3 regions of the Empedobacter sp. ULE_I140 genome follow, and region 1 is predicted to be linked to each of the others. Evidence: riboswitches for the same ligand, from Rfam matches in the RefSeq annotation. Region 1 holds a riboswitch; each other region holds the start of a gene.
What was found. A riboswitch is a leader RNA that binds a small molecule or an ion and turns the genes downstream of it on or off. The one in region 1 is predicted to bind cobalamin.
Positions count from the first base shown of each region.

Region 2: it holds a riboswitch for cobalamin, as region 1 does, so the genes downstream of both, cobT (nicotinate-nucleotide--dimethylbenzimidazole phosphoribosyltransferase) here and ACTS9J_RS02520 (TonB-dependent receptor plug domain-containing protein) in region 1, are expected to answer to the same signal.
Region 3: it holds a riboswitch for cobalamin, as region 1 does, so the genes downstream of both, ACTS9J_RS01440 (TonB-dependent receptor) here and ACTS9J_RS02520 (TonB-dependent receptor plug domain-containing protein) in region 1, are expected to answer to the same signal.

Region 1 is NZ_JBQMTX010000001.1:544,617-549,234, forward strand. It holds gene ACTS9J_RS02515 (YncE family protein) at 1-434, opposite strand, end outside; gene ACTS9J_RS02520 (TonB-dependent receptor plug domain-containing protein) at 439-2,247, opposite strand; cobalamin riboswitch at 2,282-2,424, opposite strand; gene ACTS9J_RS02525 (TM2 domain-containing protein) at 2,599-2,850, shown strand; gene ACTS9J_RS02530 (pyruvate dehydrogenase complex E1 component subunit beta) at 3,009-3,986, shown strand; gene ACTS9J_RS02535 (DUF5686 family protein) at 4,063-4,618, shown strand, end outside.
Region 2 is NZ_JBQMTX010000001.1:2,867,226-2,871,843, forward strand. It holds gene ACTS9J_RS13875 (response regulator) at 1-1,226, opposite strand, end outside; gene ACTS9J_RS13880 (hypothetical protein) at 1,286-1,597, opposite strand; gene ACTS9J_RS13885 (hypothetical protein) at 1,942-2,361, shown strand; cobalamin riboswitch at 2,340-2,469, shown strand; gene cobT (nicotinate-nucleotide--dimethylbenzimidazole phosphoribosyltransferase) at 2,571-3,590, shown strand; gene ACTS9J_RS13895 (adenosylcobinamide-GDP ribazoletransferase) at 3,584-4,360, shown strand; gene cobC (alpha-ribazole phosphatase) at 4,345-4,618, shown strand, end outside.
Region 3 is NZ_JBQMTX010000001.1:303,004-307,621, forward strand. It holds rRNA gene rrf (5S ribosomal RNA) at 1-44, shown strand, start outside; gene ACTS9J_RS01435 (cytochrome c oxidase assembly factor Coa1 family protein) at 568-1,023, shown strand; cobalamin riboswitch at 1,087-1,270, shown strand; gene ACTS9J_RS01440 (TonB-dependent receptor) at 1,370-3,367, shown strand; gene ACTS9J_RS01445 (DUF5074 domain-containing protein) at 3,364-4,500, shown strand; gene ACTS9J_RS01450 (PKD-like domain-containing protein) at 4,510-4,618, shown strand, end outside.

The DNA of each region.
Region 1 (4,618 bases):
CAGTTTGAGATATACAAAAATTGATCATCAGAAACGATATAACGAGGGTTGCTCATATTATCTGATGATGGAATTGTACTAATTTTTTTGAAAGTTGTGTTGTCTACAACTTCTACTTTATTAGAAACATTAAGAACAATATAAGCTTTGTTTCCTTTGAAATACATGCTTTGTCCTACAGAACCCAATTGTGCACCAGCGTTCGCAGTCTTGAAAATTTCTTGAACAGGATTTTTATCTCCCACTACAGTACTTGGATCATAATACGTAATATCAGCATTTCCTGCTTGAAATTTTCCTTCATTCAAAATAAAAATTCCTTTTGAATAGTTTCCATTTTCTGGATCATTTTTTACACTATCATCATCATTAGAACATGATTGTAAAAAAATTCCTGCTAAAGCTATAAGCGCAATAGATTTAAATTTAGTCATAGTTTTAAAATTTTATTTGTAATTGTATATTATAATTTGTGCCAGGTTGCCAACGATTTTCTTGCGTTTGATATTCTTGGTTAAACACATTATTCACTCTCATAGAAATGCTATAAAGTGGTGAAATTGTATAATTTAAACCAAAATTCATTAGCCAAAATCCATCAAGTGTTCTTTCTTCTTGCGAATCGGTAAAAACTTTACTTGTATAAATGTTTTGTACAAAAGCAGATAAACGTTTGTAAGTGTATTGTGCGCTCGCCGTCCATTTATGATTTGGGGAATACATCAGTTCCTTATTTTTAAATTTATCTTTTGTTTTGGTGTATGCATAAGTTGTATTGAAACTAAATGCATTCCATTTGTAGTTTCCAATCATTTCAAAACCATAGGTTTCAGCTTTGTTGATGTTCACAGGAACCCAATAAGAACTGTTTTGCGAACTCGGAATCCATTGAATCATATCACTCAACTTATTATAAAAAATATTGGTTTGAATGTTTAAATTTTTGTTGATAAAATCATTTCCAAGTTCAAATTGATAAGCTGATTCTGATTTCAAGTCCGGATTTCCACCAGTTTTCCAAAATAAATCATTGTACGTTGGATTTCTGAAATTTTTCGAAACATTTCCTCTTAATTGATACGAATGAATCGGACGATAATTAAAACCCAATGAATAAATAAATGGATTTTGGTACGTATCAGAAAAATCTTGACGAATACTCGCTTCGTATTCCAAAACATCTGATAATTTATGCTTCGCGATTAAGGCAAAATTGATTGAGTTTTGATCGCTTTTAGTCAAATTATTTCCACTTCCTTGATTATAATTAGCTTCAGATAAAAGCGAAAGCTCGAAATTATTGGTCAATTGATGATTCAGATAATATTTTAAAATATAGTTATCAACCTGTAAATCGTCCGAATAAGATTTGTGAATATTGTTGAAATAACTGCTTTCTTCTCGTATATAAGCTAATTTTAACTGCGATTGCCACTTTTCATTTGGATTGAAATTCCATTCTGTCATCAAACGGTAATCCTGATTTTCGTATCCAGAAGGCGTTGAACCAATGTCAACCAAAGGAAATTCGCGCTTTCCAAAATTGAACATCGAATAAAGTTTCAATTCATTTTTAGGATCGATTTTATAACCAAAATTTCCATTAATTGTATTGAAATAATATTTTCCATTCAAATTCTTCTTCATGTGATTCGGAATTTTGTAATCATTATCAGATTGATTTCGTTCGTAATCGATTGAAGAACTAAATTTTTCTGTACTATATTTCAACTGATATTTTCCCGACCACGTATCGTAACTTCCGTATCCTAAATTTATTTTTTGCTGTAAACCTTTGTCATACTCAAATTTATTCAACAAATGAATTGTACCGCCGATAGAACCTGTTCCATACGCAATACTTCCGCCTCCTGGTTTCACTAAAATTCCGTCAAACGAATTACTTGCAAATAAATTAAAATCCGTTTGTCCTGTTGTTTGCGAATTGAAATTTATTCCGTTCCAAATTACCGCTGTATGCGAAGCTAAAGTTCCACGAAACGAAGGCGAAGAAACCATTCCTCGTCCATTTTCTTTAAAATAAATTGGCGTTTGCGCTTGTAAAACTTGCGTCAGTTGATTAGGATTTTGCTCTAAAATACTATCATTAAGTTTGATAATACTTTGAGATTTGTAATGATTTTTAAGAAAAGCATCGTTCAAAATCAAAGGTTTCAAATTGATGGTATCCGTCTGTGCAAAAGCAATTCCAGCGATAAGATTAAAACAAAGAAAAAGTTTTTTCATATTAAAATCTGTTTTTCCTCCGAAAACATTTTCTATTAATTTGTTAGCAATGGCAGGTTTCCTGACTTATTCTTTTACAAAAAGTATGTTAGAATTTACAGTTGCGGGGACAGTTTTGGAATTGAACCAAATTCCCTTTTAACTCACTCGTTGAGCACCATTTTATGCAAATGTAAAGAAAAGCAATTGATTTTATAAAAAGTAGATTGTTAAATCGTTAACCTTAAATTAAGATCAGATTTATTTTATTTGTACAGTATTCAAAATCATTATATCTAGTGATTTTTAAGAATGATGGACAAATTAAATTTGTAACCAACAAAAACAATTATTATTTAAACTTTAAAAACGATGGAAAACAATCAGCCGTACAAATCAGAGAAAAAAATCATTGCTGGAATTTTAGGAATTTTAGTAGGATATTTAGGAATTCATAAATTCTATTTAGGATATACAAAAGAAGGAGTTATTCAAATTATTGCCACTTTTGTAACATTTGGATTTGCTGGACTTATTGGATTTATTGAAGGGATTATTTATTTGACTAAATCTGACGAAGAGTTTGATAAAACATATGTAGAAGGTCACAAAGGCTGGTTCTAAAATAGAGATTACATTCTTTTTTAAATATTTTTCGATCCCAAAATAACTTTAGATTATTTTGGGATTTTTTTATTGAATGAATTCGTTTTAAATAATTCGCAAGTTTTTTATTACATTTGCTTTAGGAAAAAATATAATAAAGAACGAAATCGCATAAAATGGCTATAAAAACATTTAGAGAAGTAATCGCAGAGGCAATGAGTGAAGAAATGCGTCGCGATGAATCTATATTTTTAATTGGAGAAGAAGTAGCAGAATACAACGGAGCGTACAAAGCTTCGAAAGGAATGTTAGACGAATTTGGAGCAGAACGTGTAATTGATGCGCCAATCGCAGAGGCTGGTTTTTCTGGAATCGCAATTGGATCTACAATGACGGGATGTCGTCCAATCGTAGAATATATGACATTCAACTTCTCATTAGTGTCTATTGACCAAATTATCAATAACGCTGCAAAAATTTATCAAATGTCAGGAGGACAATTCAACTGTCCAATTGTATTTAGAGGACCTACTGCTTCTGCAGGACAATTAGGTGCAACACACTCACAAGCTTTTGAGAATTGGTATGCAAATGTACCAGGTCTTAAAGTAATTGTTCCTTCAAACCCTTATGATGCAAAAGGTTTATTAAAATCTGCAATTCGTGATAACGATCCAGTAATTTTCATGGAATCTGAACAGATGTATGGAGATAAAATGGAAATGCCAGATGAAGAATACACAATCGAAATTGGTAAAGCAGAAATCAAACGTGAAGGTACAGATGTAACGTTAGTTTCTTTCGGGAAAATTATTAAGCAAGCTTACATTGCTGCTGATGAATTAGCAAAAGAAGGAATTTCTGTAGAAGTAATTGACTTACGTACAGTTCGTCCATTAGATTATGATACAATTTTCAAATCTGTTAAGAAAACAAATCGTTTGGTAGTTTTAGAAGAAGCTTGGCCTTTCGCTTCAGTTGCTTCAGAAATTACATATATGGTTCAACAAAAAGCATTTGATTATTTAGATGCACCAATCAAACGTATCACAACAAAAGATACATCAGCACCTTATGCTCCAAACTTGTATGAGACTTGGATTCCTAATGCAAAAGATGTAGTTGAAGCTGTAAAAGCTGTGATGTATAAATAATTAAGATTTATAAACTATATTTGTAAAGTCTAGCATACATTTTGCTAGACTTTATTTTTTTAACCAAATCTTATTGATGAAAAGTTATATAACAGCTTTTTTTATAGTTGTTCTAGCGTCTGTTCACGCGCAAGTAAAAATCCAAGGAAAGGTCATCGATTCTGAAACTCAGAAGCCTATTCCTTACGCAGATATTCGTTTACCAGAACTTAAAGTAAGTGCAACATCAAACTCTGATGGTACTTTTTATATCGAATCTAGTTCGAATACAAATAAAATTGTCGTATCAAAAAATGGATACGAAACTTCTGATTATGTAATCGAAAATAAAATCGATTATAATTTTATTGCTCAATTATTTTTAGCAGAAGACAATACTTCAGAAGAAGATGACGGAACGGTAGATTTACAAACTGCGGTTGTTTCGGCAAAGAAAAAACGTCTTAAAAAGAAAGAAAATCCAGCGTATGCTATTTTACGTGAAGTATGGAAGCGTAAAAAGAAAAATGGACTAAAATTAGCGCCACATTACCAATATGATGAATACGAAAAGTTGCAATTTGATATTAGTAATATCGATTCAACTTTTATGAAACGTAAGATTTTTAAAGGAATGGAGTTTGTTTTCGAGA
Region 2 (4,618 bases), 2.3 Mb from region 1:
CGTTTTCTCTCATCAATATCCTGAAAAGTTCCAAAAACGCTAACACATTTTCCATTTACGAACTCTGGAATTCCTTTACATCTTACCCAAATTGTTTTTCCTTTTTGGGTAACTATTTGCAACTCCATATCATATCCGATTCCTTTTTCTACCGCATCTCTAAAAGCTTTCTTTATTTTTGGATAACTACTTTTTGCTTCATAAAAATTGAGTGAAGTTTCTACATTTGGTTCATAATCTAGTTCAACTTCATGGATTTTTTTCGTTATATCAGTCCAAATTAATTTTTGCTTAACTAAATCGTATTTCCAACCTCCAACATTGGCAACTTCGTACGTATGATCTAGTAACTGACGAACACGATTAAGATCTCTTTCCAACAAAGTCCTTTGTGTCATATCAACTGCAGTACTCATTACAACAGGATTTCCTTCGTTATCTTTGTCCAAAATATTATTGTATAACCAATATGTTAACGAACCATCTTTCTTAATCAAGCTCATCAAACCAGAATCTTGCTTTTTACTTAAAATCGTCTCTATATAGATTTGATATTCTTTTTGATTAGATTTTGGGATTAATTTTTTAAGATCCAAATCTTTCGATTCTTCTTCAGTATAACCTATCGATTCTAAACCTTTTTTGTTAATGGATAAAATATTACCATCCAAATCGTGAATCGTCATTAAACCAAGCGAAGAATTGAAAAAATTTCTAAACTTACGTTCACTGTTTTCTAGTTCCTCCTTTTTAGAGTTTTCAAGTGTAATATCTCGTCCAAATAAGAAAATCTCGTTATCATACGAAGTGTTTAATTTAGTATACCATTCAACCATTTTTTCTTCTTTCGTTTCTATTGAACACATCAAACATTTGAAGTCAATAGAACCTGAATTAGTTTTCAAATCAGCCAAAAACATTTGAACTTTTTTCTTATCCTTTTCCGAAACAAAGTCTAAGAAATTTTTTGAACGAATTAATTGGTCATTTTTAACTTCTAAAACTTTTTTAAAAGCTGGGTTAATTGATTTCAATACACCATTAATATCAGCAACTCCAATTAAATTATTCGAAATTTTATAGATATTTTGAAAGTAAGCAGCGTCTTTTTTTCGTTTTTTACTGACCAATAATTTTGTAATATTTTTCCCTAATTGAATCAATAAATTGCGTTGTTTTTCGTCTAACGTTCTTGGATAATGATCGTTTACACATAATGTCCCCAAAACATTTCCATTGTCATCAATCAACGGAACACCAGCATAAAACTTAATATTTGCAGCTTTTACTCCAGCAATATTTTTGCAGGTTCAAATTTCGTCACATCATCAATCACCAAAATTTCTTCTTCCATTAAAGAAAATTGACAAATAGTTTGTTGACGTGGAACAATATCTACATCTATTCCACAATTTGCTTTAATCACTTGATAATTTTCATCAAAAATAGAAATTAACGCAATTGGCGCATTACAAATCAAACTCGCAGCATTTGCAAAAACCTCCAACTCTTCGTCTTTATCATGTCCTTGCAAATTATAATCGTAAACGGCTTGCAATCTTTGCTTTTCGTTCGTTGGGATGTGAAAATTTTCCATTAAAAATTGATCTTATTTAAAAGGTAAGTAGAGGTGGTTAAAGATATTACATAAATCCAAATATTCTAAATCTATTATTTCTAAAAATAAAATCAACCTTTTTATTCATAAAATCATCTCTATTATAACTCTAAACATTAAAAAATATGAAAAATCCAATTCCTTCCAAAAAGAAATTAACAAACAAAAATTTCTGTACAAAATGTCAACATAAAATCACTGACTTTTCTAATTTGACAAATGACGAAATTTAGAATGAATTTCAGAAAAGCAACGTTCATTGTGGTATTTTTCATCCAAGTCAATTAGGTCTAAATCTTTTTAAGAAAACGATTTATAATGTCATGATTTTTTCTGCTTTTGGGTTATTAAATTCATGTACAAATGGACAGGATAAACCAAATTGTACAGAACCTTTAGTTGCAAAAAATGATTCGATTCAAAAAGAAAAAATAAAATTCAAAATAAAAGTTAATTTTGGAAATTCTAACTTAGAAATCAAAACATATCGTTTGTTAATTAATGATGAATTAGTAGAAAGTAAATTAAACGTTGGCGAGGAATATACAATACAATTTGAGACTTTAAAAAATACTGAACTTAACCTAAGATTAGCTTCAAATGAAATAAATTCAGAAGTTTATAAATCTTATTCATTTAAAAATTTTCCGAATAAAGTTAATTTAAACACTTCTGATTTTGAAGAGCAAGTCGTTTTGATGGGAGATATAGTGATTGATGAAAATTTTGTCCCAGAAAAATAATTTATTACCTTGCTAACACAAAAGGGAATCGAGTGCAAATCTCGAGCTGTCGCGCAACTGTAAGTAGAGAAAAACTATAAGCCAGATCACTTTTTAGATGATGCTTTCGCGATTGAAGCTCAATCAAAACTACATGTATTTTATTATTTGTTGAATTGATTGCACTTGATTTCGAAAGCATTTTTTATTAAAATTTAATTTAGTATCAAATGCAAAAAGAAGAAATTCAACACATTATTGATCTTAAAACAAAACCGCTTGGAGCCTTAGGTTTATTAGAAAAAATCGCACTTAAAATTGGTTTGGTTCAACAAAAAAAACAGTTAGAATTAACAAAACCTCATCTGATTGTTTTCGCAAGCGACCATGGAATTGCACAATCTGGTGTTAGTGCGTACCCTGCGGAAGTTACGCCTCAAATGGTTTTTAATTTCCTAAATAATGGGGCGGCAATTAATGTTTTTTGTAATCAAAATGAGATTGATTTAACCATTGTTGACGCTGGTGTAAATTATGATTTCGCGGATTATTCGGTTTTGAAAAATTGTAAAGTAGCCAAATCAACCAAAAATTTCTTGTACGAACCTGCCATGACCTTCGATCAATTGGAACAATGTTTTGATTATTCGAAGACAATTGTGAACGAAATCGCTCAAAACGGAACAAATATTATTGGTTTTGGCGAAATGGGAATTGGGAACACTTCTTCTTCGTCAATGCTTGTTCATTATTTGACTGATTTACCTTTGGAGCAATGTGTAGGACGCGGAACAGGTTTGAATGATGAGCAATTACAGAATAAAATGAATATTCTAAATGAAGCGAAGAAAACACATGGAAAAATTACTGATCCAAAACAAATTTTAGCCACTTTTGGCGGTTTTGAAGTTGCTCAAATGACAGCTTCAATGCTATCTGCTTACGAACACAATATACTGTTGATGATTGATGGTTACATCGCTTCGGCTGCAATTTTAGTTGCGTCGAAATTAAAGCCAGAAATTTTAAATAACGCTATTTTCTGTCATCAAAGTGATGAATCTGGACACCAATATTTATTGAATTATTTCAACGAAGAACCAATTCTGAACATCAATTTGCGCGTTGGCGAAGGAACCGGTTGTGCGTTGGCTTATCCAATTATCAAAAGTGCTGTAAACTTTTACAATGACATGGCAAGTTTCGAATCTGCAGGCGTTAGTAACAAAGAAACTGAAGTAGAATGCTAAAAAAGGAAATCACTTATTTTTTAACAGCTTTGATGTTTTTTACAAGAATTCCGATTCCGTTCAAAATTCCATATAGCAACGAAATTATGAATCAATCACAAAAATATTATGCAGCAATTGGTTTATTAGTTGGCGCTTTCAACGCATTGATTTATACTATTTGTCAATTTATTTTACCTGTTGATATCGCCATTATTATGACAATGATTACAAGTGTTTTGTTGACTGGCGCCTTTCACGAAGACGGTTTCACCGATGTTTGCGATAGTTTTGGAGGTGGTTATGGCAAAGAAAAAATCTTGACAATTATGAAAGATAGCCGAATTGGAGCTTACGGCGTAATTGGCGTTATCTTATTGTTGTTATTGAAATTTACTTCATTGGTTCATATTGCAGAAAATAATTTTTGGTTGATGATTTTTACTTTAATTTCAGCACATTCGGTTAGTCGTTTTTTTTCTGGAATGATGATTTATACCCACGAATATGTGACAGATATCGACAAAAGTAAATCGAAACCTATGGCAAATAAAGCACTTCCGATAAAAAATCTTGTCATAAGTTCTCTTTTCTGTCTTTTGCCTTTTATTGTTTTTAGCGAATGGAAATTCTTGTTGATTTTACCACTTTGTTACATAGGAAAAGTTTATTTGGGCTGGTATTTCAAAAAATATATTGGCGGATATACGGGCGATTGCTTGGGAACAGTGCAACAAGTTACCGAAGTTTTGTTTTATCTTGGCGTTTTAATTCTATGCAAGTTTCTGTAATTCGACATACAAAAGTTAATGTTCCTTCATCGGTTTGTTACGGACAAACTGATGTGGAATTAGCTGATACTTTTCATCAAGAAGTAGTACAAATTCATACTAAGATCGAAAACGACTTTGAGATAATTTTTTCAAGTCCACTGAGTCGCTGTCAACGATTAGCAGAAACTTTCTCGAATGAAATTATTTTTGATGAACGATTAAAAGAATTCAATTTTGGAGATTGGGAAATGAAATCGTGGAACGAAATTCCTTCGT
Region 3 (4,618 bases), 240 kb from region 1:
GCCGATGGTACTGTTACTTACGGGAGAGTAGGTCGTCGCCAGTTTTTATCAAAAGCCTCAAGTGAACAACTTGAGGCTTTTTTTGTGGTTATACGTCGCGCTTTAGCTGAACGCTGTAAGCTTTACGCATCTCCAGACTATGTTTTATAAAACAAGAAGCTTGCTTTCATCCAACAAGAGGCTTCTAATTAGTCAACAAGAAGCTTCTTCTTGATAAAAAGAAAGCTTCCTTTTTACAACTAACTCAGAACTTACAACTCATAACTCGATAACACTCCTTTGTAGATTTTTATTGTCAGTCTTAAATCTTATGTCTTATAACTTATTACTCAAAACTCAGAACTTAAAACCCGCGTTAGGGATAGCAGTGGAAATCCTTTTGTAGAAATTGTATTTCCTGTAATCACTTCTAATCTTCTTTTACAAAAGATTGCAACGGATAGCCCGACCGAGCGATTTGCATTAGCTGTGTTTGTATTATTTTGCTTATTCTATGAATAATATAAATGGAAGGCAAAGAGCGAGGGAACGCCCAAATTTATTATCTTTACTCAAAACCTATATATTATGGAAGAAAATCAGTATGATAATCAATTGTTACCAAAGGAAAGTTGGTTTAAACGTAATTGGAAATGGGTTGTGCCTGTTGGCTGTTTGTCGTTTGTGATTTTATTTTTTGGATTGTTAATTGGTGGTGCTTTTTGGGGTTTTAGTAAGATAACTTCGGATAGTGATGTAACGAAACATGCAATTAATATTATTAATCAAAATGTTGAAGTTCAGCAGAAATTGGGTACGGATGTTAAAACGAACGGAGTTTTTACTGGAAATATTTCTATTACAAATGATATTGGTGAAGCTAACATTTCTGTACCTATAAAAGGAACAAAAGGTTCTGGAACTGCAATTATTGTAGGAGAGAAAGAATTTGATAAATGGAATTATGAAAAGATTGCGGTTCAGGTTGATGAAACTGGAGAAGTGATCGAAATAAATAAAGTAAAAGAAGAAGCTAACGAATGAGTTAGCTTTTTTTATTTAGCAATTATTGATAAAGATTTAATTGTTTATTCAAAATAATAATTTTACTTTTGATTAACATTTGGTGCGAACTTAACCGTTCGGTAACAGGGAATCAGGTGAAAATCCTGAACAGACCCGCTGCTGTAAGCTCCATATTTTTTAGATACATTATATCCACTGTTTTTAATGGGAAGGATTTCTAAAAAAGGAGTAAGTCAGAAGACCTACCAAAATGATAAATGTTGAATGCTTTCGGGGACTAAAGCGTGAAGTTCAAATTTTGGATAGGTTCGTCCTTTCAATACTTCTTCATATACTCTCGTTAGCAACAATTGATTATTGCTAAATGAGAAATCTAAAAACTATAATTATTTGTTGCAGCTTGATTTTGCTTTCATGTCGCATAGCCTCTGCGCAAATTATTCATGATAGTATTTTAGAGCTTCAGCAAGTTAATATTTTAAAAAATAATGTAAAAGCCGTTGTTCCTGTTCAGGAATTGAAAGGAGCGGAACTAGAGGCTTTAAATAGCCATTCTGTGGCAGATGCTGTTCGTTTTTTTGCAGGAGTGCAAATTAAAGATTACGGTGGAGTTGGAGGTTTAAAAACTATTGATGTTCGTGGGATGGGATCTCAACATGTTGCAGTTTTTTATGATGGAATTCAACTTGGAAATGCGCAGAATGGAATTGTCGATTTAGGAAAATTTTCTTTAGACGATATGGAAATGATTTCTTTATATAATGGTCAAAAAAGTAATATTTTTCAATCAGCGAAAGATTATGCTTCTGCTTCTGCTATTTATCTTCAAACCAAAAAACCTGTTTTCATTGGTGATAAAAAAACGAATGCTACACTTCGTTATAAGATAGGTTCGATTCAATTAATCAATCCTTCTATTCGTATTGAACAAAAAATTACGGACAGATTATGTGCTGTTTTGAGTGCTGAATATGTTAAAACCAATGGTGTATATAAATTTCGTTATCAACGCAAAAATTTGGATGGAACAACTGCATACGATACAGTTTTGAAACGTAGAGATGGACAAGTTGATGCGAAACGTTTGGAATTAGGATTGATCGGAAAAGGAAATCAATCGAATTGGAATGTAAAAGGATATTTATATGATTCTGATCGTGGAATTCCTGCCGCAATTGTTCGTGGTCGATTTGATGGACGTGGACAAACTTTGGTTGATCGAAATTATTTTGTTCAAGGAAAATATGAAAAACGATTCAGAAACTTTCAATCGAAGATAAACGCAAAATTTGCTTACGATTTCACTCATTATACAGATACAGTTTCGACCGTAAAAACAGAAAATAAGTACACACAACGCGAGTTTTATGTGTCTTGGGCAAATCTTTATTCGATTACAGATAATTGGGATGTGAATGTTGCAACAGATTATCAGTTTAATAATATGGGAGCAGATTTAAAGAATTTTTCTTTTCCTTCTCGTCATACAAATCTTGTTGCGTTCGCGTCTACTTATCGTCTTGGAGGTTTGAGTTTGCAAGGAAGTTTATTGGGAACTTTTGTAAAAGAATCAGTAGAAATGAACACAAGTGCTCCAGATAAAAATGTATGGACGCCAACAATTATTGCCAATTATCAACCATTCAAATCTCATGATTTTAATGTCAGAGCATTTTACAAACGTATTTTTAGAATGCCAACGTTCAACGATTTGTATTATACTAGTATTGGTTATTCTAATCTTCGACCAGAATATTCAACTCAATATAATGTTGGTTTTACATATTCTAAATCAACTCCAAATTTTTTCAAAAATATTACAATTCAAGCCGATGCTTTTTACAATGAAGTAACTGATAAAATTGTTGCTGCGCCTTCGGGAAGCCTGTTTCGTTTTACGATGTTGAATTTGGATGAAGTTAGAATAAAAGGGTTGGATGTTAAAATTCGATCAACATTCCAACTAGGAGAAATAGAAGTTTCACCAATGCTTAACTATGGTTTTTTGCAAGCGTTGGATTATTCGAATTCGAAGAAAAGTTACTACAAAAATCAAATTCCATATACACCAAAACATAGTGGCTCTTTTGTGTTAGCTGCTTCTTATAAAACGTGGAATTTTAATTACAGTTTTATTTATGTGGGCGAACGTTACAATGTTCATCAAGATAATATTAAAATAAATCGTCTTAATCCTTGGTTTACAAATGATTTAGGAATACATAAAGAATTTAGGTTGAATCAAAATTTGTTCAAAGTTTCTTTTGAATTAAATAATATTTTGAATCAGCAATATGATGTGGTTTTAAATTATCCAATGCCAGGAAGACAATTCAAACTAATACTAAGCGCAAACTTATGAGAAATTTCAAACAATTATTCGTCTGTTTTTTAACAGCAATCACTTTTTATGCTTGTCAACAAGATACTTATTTGATTGAGAAAGAAGAAGAAGGTGTAACTGATCCCGAAAAAACAGATGTCGTTGGTTTTTATTTGCTAAACGAAGGAAATATGGGAAGCAATATGGCTACGGTAGATTATATGGACTTTACAACAGGAACTTATAATCGAAACATATATGCAACCGTAAATCCTACTATGGTAAAGGAATTGGGTGATGTTGGGAATGATATAAAAATTTATGGAAATAAATTATATGCGGTTATCAATGTATCAAACTTTATCGAAGTAATGGATGCAAGAACAGCCAAACATTTGGGAACAATTCCTTTGGAAAATGGTCGTTACATCACGTTTGCAAATGGTAAAGCGTATGCATCTTCGTATGCTGGTCCTGTTACAATCGATCCGAAAGCACCTTTAGGAAAAGTAGTCGAAATTGATACGATTAATTTATCGGTTACGCGACAAGTGACGGTAGGTTATCAGCCAGAAGAATTAGAAGTTGTTGGGAATAATCTGTATGTAGCAAATTCAGGTGGTTATCGAGTTCCTGAGTATGATAAAACAGTTTCTGTGATTGATTTATCAACATTTAAAGAAACCAAAAAAATTGATGTTGAAGTAAATCTTAATCGTTTAAAAAAAGATGCAGATGGCGATTTATATGTGACTTCTCGTGGTGATTATTACAACGTTCCATCAAATTTATATGTGTTGGATAGTAAAACGCATCAAATCAAAAAGAAATTTGATATTCCTGTTTCTAACTTTACAATTGTTGATAACAAACTCTATTATTATTCAAACGAATTTAGTTACACAACTTTCGAATACACAAAAACTTATGGTGTAATTGATACCAAAACAGAACAAGTTATCAACAAAACATTGGTCAATGATCCTGTTATTAATGAAATCGAAACGCCTTACGGAATTGCTGTAAATCCTCAAACCAAAGATCTTTTTCTAACCGATGTCGGAAATTATGTTTCGATGGGTTACATCTATTGTTTTGATAAAAATGGTGCTTTTAAATGGAAAACTGCTGCTGGAAATATTCCTGCTCACTTTGCTTTTGTCTATAAATAAAATTTACATATGAAATATTCTAAAATCTTACTAACCGCACTAAGTTTTGCTTTAATACAAAGCTGTAGTGATGATGAAAACATTATCGAGACTAATCCTGATAATGCTACTTTACAAG